2 regions of the Caldisalinibacter kiritimatiensis genome follow, and region 2 is predicted to be linked to the other one. Evidence: riboswitches for the same ligand, from Rfam matches in the RefSeq annotation. Region 2 holds a riboswitch; the other holds the start of a gene.
The links. A riboswitch is a leader RNA that binds a small molecule or an ion and turns the genes downstream of it on or off. The one in region 2 is predicted to bind FMN.

Region 1 (3,219 bases), on a different contig from region 2:
AAGTTTTTATTGCTTACTTCATATGCACAAGTGACAAATGGGTTTGTATCAATTTTATTCATTAATTGGTTATAGAAATCATCCTTAATGACATCATTTGGCAGCTTTGTAGTAACAAGTACTTTGTCGTAATAGTCAGAACCAAAAAGAGTTTCGACTTTTACTTTGTTACCTATAATTTCTATATTATTAACTTCAATAGAATATCTTATATCTGAAACGTTTTCACTGAGTTTCTTAATAAGCTCTGAAGTACCCTTGTTGATGAATAAAAGCTTATCACCACGTATAAAAGAATATATGGTCTCTGCATTAAATACCTTAAGTGCATAATAAGCCTGGATATCACAGATATTTCCAAACCCATAAGATGCGAGGGGAGGAGTAATCACTTGACATATAGTGTTCAAATTATGCTGTCGGAGAAATGTGCAAAGAGGTATCATTAAGTCTTCATGAATATACCCATAATTTATACAATTAAGCGATGTAGAATATTTTTCTAATAAAACTTCAGGTTTAGCCAGTTCATTTATTAGTAAAATCACATCTTTTTTTAAAAGAAGAAATTTATTCACATACAAGTTACTATAAAAAAAGTATTTTGGCTAATAATCTTTAAATCCAAATCCTCTATTATTTGTTTTTAGTAACATGAGTGAAGCTTTCAAACACGACGGTGTGAAGAGAGAGTACTCTTTTACCTATTTCGACGGCGAATCGACGGCGAAAAGTAATTCGTCGACCCCTTGACAATTTCTGTCGATTTGCTATAATGTAGTAGTGTCAACAACTTCATAAGGTATGGGAGTAGATGGGTGCTGGTGTGCCCTCTGGTCTTCAAAACCAGTACGGGGCGTTAGGAGCGTCCTGGGTGGGTTCGATTCCCACATACTCCCGCCATTACTTGTTTATAATAATGTTGACAGAAAATAATGATGGTTATATCATATATACTAACTGAATACGGTAAATAATCCTTCAGGGCAGGGTGAAATTCCCGACCGGCGGTATAGCCCGCGAGCTGCTTAAAGCAGTTGATCTGGTGAGATTCCAGAGCCGACAGTATAGTCTGGATGGGAGAAGGATAGATGAGTCTGCTATCAACTCTATGCACTATGATTGTGCTATAAGTCAGACCATGTATTAGTGTTGACATATAAAGCCCTGAAGATTATCTTCAGGGCTTTAATTTTTACTTAAAAAGGGTGTGGTTAGATGGATATTAAATATATGAATAGAGCTATTGAATTGGCAAAGTTAGGAGCTGGATATACAAATCCTAACCCACTAGTGGGTGCAGTAATCGTAAAGAATAATAAAATAATTGGCGAAGGGTATCACAAAATATATGGTGGTCCACACGCTGAAGTAGAAGCGATAAGAAATTCAACAGAAGACTTAATTGGCTCAACTATGTATGTTACTTTAGAACCCTGTTCACATTACGGAAAAACTCCTCCTTGCGTTAATGCTATAGTTGAAAAAGGAATTTCAAAAGTGGTAATAGGTATGAAAGACCCTAATCCATTAGTAGCAGGAAAAGGAATAGAAATTCTTGAGGCAAATGGTATTGAAGTTATTACAGGTGTATTAGAAGAAGAAGTAAAAAAGTTAAATGAAATATTTATAAAATATATTACTACAAAGGAACCATTTTGTATTATGAAAACAGCAATGACAATTGATGGTAAGATTGCTACTAAAAATGGTGATTCAAAATGGATAACAAATGAAAAATCTAGGGAATATGTACATGAGTTAAGGCATAGAGTTTCGGCTATTATGGTGGGTATTGGTACTGTGTTAAAAGATAATCCTTTGCTTACTACTAGAACTAATGAGGAAAAAGGGAAAGATGCCTTAAGAGTAATAGTTGACACAAGCTGTAGAATTCCACTAGATGCAAGAGTTTTAAATTTAAAGTCAAATGCAAAAACCTTAATAGCTACTACTGAAAAAGCAGATAAAGAAAAAATTAAAGCTTTAAAGGATAAAGGGGCAGAAATCTTATTTATACCAGTTAAAAAAGGTAAAGTAGATTTAAAATATCTTGTAAGTAAATTAGGTGAGATGAGTATTGATAGTATTTTATTAGAAGGAGGTAGTACTCTGAATTCTTCAGCATTAAATGAAAAAATAGTAGATAAGGTAATAACATTTATAGCACCCAAAATAGTTGGAGGTAAGGAAGCAAAGACACCTGTGGATGGAGAAGGAATAGGATTTGTAAAAGATGCGATTATACTTAAACATATAGAAGTCTCTAAGTTTGATGAAGATGTTATGATAGAGAGCTATATTAGGAGGAGAGATTAGTATATGTTTACTGGAATTGTAGAAGAAATAGGAATAGTTAAATCAATTATTAATAGCTATAATTCTTCAACTATTATGATAGAAGCTAATAAAATTTTGCAAGATATTAAATTAGGGGATAGTATTAGCACTAATGGGGTTTGTTTAACAGTTACAGATTATGATAATAAAAGTTTTACAGTTGATGTGATGCCAGAAACTATAAATAAAAGTAACTTAAAAAAATTAAAAAAAGGAAGTAAAGTAAATTTAGAAAGGGCATTAAAAGTAGGGGATAGACTTGGAGGACATATTGTAACTGGTCATATCGATGGGGTTGGAATAATTGGAGAATTTAAAAAAGATGATAATGCCATATGGGTTTCAATTTCAACTTCTGAAGATATTCTTAAATATATAGTTTATAAAGGCTCAATAGCTATAGATGGAATAAGTTTAACAGTTGCATATGTAGATAAAAAGCAATTTAAAGTCTCTATAATACCACATACACAACATATTACGACATTAGTTCAAAAAAATATAGGCGATGAAGTAAATTTAGAATGTGACATGATAGGTAAATACATTGAAAAGTTTTTAAATTTACAAAAAACAGAAGATTCAAAACAAGGATTGGATATAACTTTTCTCAAAGAGAATGGATTTATATAAAAATGGGGTGATTAAGATGTTTAAGTTTAATACTATTGAGGAAGCTATAGAAGATATTAAAAAAGGAAAGGTGATTGTAGTAGTAGACGATGAAGATAGGGAAAATGAGGGAGACTTAGTAATGGCTGCAGAAAAAGTTACTCCTGAGGCAATAAACTTTATGGCTAAGTATGGTAGGGGTCTTATATGTGTACCTATGGTCAAAGATAGGTTAGAGGAATTAGATATATATCCTATGGTATCAAA
Region 2 (3,219 bases):
AACATATTTCAGTTGATTATAATTTAACCCAATACTGACTACAGTCATCACTTCTTTCCATGAACCCATATTCGATAAGATATCTTCTAATAGTAACATAGTCATCATAAATCTTTTTTAATATATGGTTTACTTCCTTTTCAGTATATTTCTTATTAGAATCAAATTGCTTAATAATATATTGAAATACTATTATTTTTCTCTTTTCTTTCCTTGGCAAGTTACTAAGTTTACCATTTTTAAAGTAGTTTTTTAGAATCTTTTCCCTTTCCTTTTCTGTAATTGCATATCTTTCATCCACCATTGTAGCCCCCTTATGAATATTTATAAATTCCTGCCCTTTTTGATTACGTTCTTTTTTACTACTGTTCAATAACCCCATTATTGCTAGAAATACCTTTGCTTGTTTCTCTTTTTCCTTAAGCTTAAATCTGTGACTTCTAACCGTAGAACTACTTCCACCCCCTTGAGCTTTAACAATCTCTTTGTCACTAAGTCCTTCATAAAAATACTTTAATATCTCTTTCTGGGTATCTGTTAATCCTGTATATTTCTTATTCATATTAATTAAGTAATTAAATGTAGATCCATGCTTTTCTTTTATATGATTCTTTACTGCCTTTTCTGCATCACAAAAGTAATTATTATATGGATATATAATCCCCTTAATAAATTTCTCACCGCAAATTAAACAAATATACTCTTCAGCAGAATTATCATATATATAGCCTCGTTTTATTTCTTCTACTGTAGCATTCCAAAACAGCTCATCAATATTTTTCATAAAACTTCCTCCTATTATACAAAATGTTATAATAAACATGTATTGGTTTTGTTTGCTCTTACGTAGACATTATATTATATTGTTTGTGTTTTGTAAAGCATTTTTTGATTTGTTGTGCAAAATAGCAACGAAATTTCTTTTTGTTTATTTCATTTTTAGCAAAAAAAAGAAACGCAAAATAAATCCGCGTTTCTTTGTTTCACCAGTATCCAACTCTATTAATACTAATACAGAGTACCTAGCACCTATAAAACTGATTTATCAGCTTTTTTACTTATGAAGAATTGGAGATATCTTCTTATATAAAGGAATTGTGATAGCTGAAACCATTATTCCCTTTAATAGATTAAATGGTGCTATACCAAATAATATAAAGCTTTTAAAATCCACTACAAATCCATTAACCTTTGAAGACAATTCAACAAAATATTCTATCGGAGCTCCAAATATCTTTGCATACATAGGTATCAATACAAAATAATTTGCTAATGAAGCAACTATAGTCATAGCTATAGTCCCTAATATCATGCCTATTATTGCTCTTTTAAAAGTCTTTCTTTTGTAATATAAGATTGATGCTGTATATACAAACACACTACCTACGATAAAATTCGCTAATTCTCCAACTCCACCTGTAACTGTTCCTTTAAGAGTCATATGAAGTATATTTTTAACAAACTCAATAGCAACTCCAGCTAAAGGCCCTAATGCAAATGCTCCTATTAATGCTGGAATATCACTCAAATCAACCTTTAAGAATTCTGGAGTAAACCATAATGGAACCTCAATAAACATAATTAAAAATGCTAATACTGATAAAATAGATATTTTAGTTAATGATTTCGTTGTTACTCTTTCCTTTAGTGTTAACATCTTCATCCCTCCAATAATTTTTTACTGTATCTTCAGGGAAATTAAAAAGCCTCTGAAGATTAATCTTCAGAGGCTTAAAATTCTACACATAATTAGTAACATACTAGCTAACCGTGTACTAATCTTCTCCCATCCAGACTTTACTGTCGGTACTGGAATTTCACCAGCTCAACTGTCTATAACAGCTCGCGGACTTTAACCGCCGGTCGGGAATTTCACCCTGCCCTGAAGACTAGAATATACTATTCATTTGCCAATAATATTATCTCATATAGACATATCTTTTGTCAACCTTTTACAGAAATGCCCACAATGCATTATTTATCAAATGGCAAATGGCGAACATCGAAAAGCCATTCTCAATTATCAATTATCAATTATCTTTTATAAACTACTTTCCCATCTATAATTGTTGCTACAGTTTTACAATTAATATCCTTTAATGGATTTCCATCAAATATAACTATATCTGCATCTTTACCTACTTCTATACTTCCAACTCTATCATCTATACCTAATATTTCTGCAGCATTAATTGTAATAGCCTTTAAAGCTTCCATTTCATCCATACCTGATTTTACAGCAAGCCCTGCACATAGTGGTAAATATTGAAGTGGTATAACAGGTGAATCTGTCATTATTGCAACTTTCACTCCTGCTTTATTTAATACCCCAGGTGTCTCAAAAGTTAAATTTTTCAACTCAAATTTACTTCTTTCTGAAAGGCTTGGGCCTACTATTGTAGGTTTTTGCTCTTCAGCTAAATAATCTGCAATAAGATGACCTTCAGTACAGTGCTCTAATGTAATATCAACATCAAATTCTTTTGCAATTCTAATAGCAGTAAGTATATCATCTGCTCTATGGGCATGTGCTTTAAGAGGTATTTCTTTTCTTATTACCTTAGCCATAGCTTCCATCTTCATGTCAAATTCTGGTGCTTTTGATGGGTCTTCCTTAGCTTTTTCCTGTTTTTCAACGTAGTTTTTAGCTTTAAAAAGTGTTTCTCTAAGTATAGCTGCAGTTGCCATTCTCGTCATAGGTGATTTTTTCTGAGCATTATATACCCTCTTTGGATTTTCACCAAAAGCTATTTTCATAGCCAATGGTTCCTTAACTATCATATCATCTATTCTTCTTCCGTATGTTTTAATAGCTGCAAACTGTCCTCCAATCACATTTGCACTTCCTGGGCCAGTTGCTGCACAAGTAACTCCACCTTGATAAGCTTCTTCAAATGTTCTGTCCATTGGATTTATACCATCTATTCCTCTTAGATGTGGTGTAACTGGATCTACCATTTCATTACCGTCATCTCCTTCAAAGCCTATTCCGTCTTCAAAAAGGCCTATATGACAATGAGCATCAATAAACCCAGGTGTAACCATTTTTCCTTCTGCATCAATAACTTCTACATCTAATGGAGCAACTATGTCTTTGCCTATTTCTTTTATTTTACCGTTTTCTATTAATATACTACCATTTTCAATAATTTCTCCTGCCATTGTATAAATTGTACCGTTTTTAATAAGTAACATTAAAATACCCCCTTGTTTTTTATA

Region 1: linked by a shared signal. The riboswitch ahead of ribD (bifunctional diaminohydroxyphosphoribosylaminopyrimidine deaminase/5-amino-6-(5-phosphoribosylamino)uracil reductase RibD) and the one ahead of L21TH_RS07785 (ECF transporter S component) in region 2 are both predicted to bind FMN.

Annotation. Positions count from the first base shown of each region.
Region 1 covers NZ_ARZA01000096.1:3,814-7,032, forward strand. Annotated here, with positions in the region: gene L21TH_RS04835 (FAD-dependent oxidoreductase) at 1-548, opposite strand, end outside; tRNA gene L21TH_RS04840 (tRNA-Sec) at 807-903, shown strand; FMN riboswitch at 974-1,092, shown strand; gene ribD (bifunctional diaminohydroxyphosphoribosylaminopyrimidine deaminase/5-amino-6-(5-phosphoribosylamino)uracil reductase RibD) at 1,219-2,319, shown strand; gene ribE (riboflavin synthase) at 2,323-2,973, shown strand; gene L21TH_RS04855 (bifunctional 3,4-dihydroxy-2-butanone-4-phosphate synthase/GTP cyclohydrolase II) at 2,990-3,219, shown strand, end outside.
Region 2 covers NZ_ARZA01000176.1:10,823-14,041, reverse strand. Annotated here, with positions in the region: gene L21TH_RS07790 (DUF2087 domain-containing protein) at 17-784, opposite strand; gene L21TH_RS07785 (ECF transporter S component) at 1,055-1,657, opposite strand; FMN riboswitch at 1,775-1,894, opposite strand; gene L21TH_RS07780 (amidohydrolase) at 2,035-3,195, opposite strand.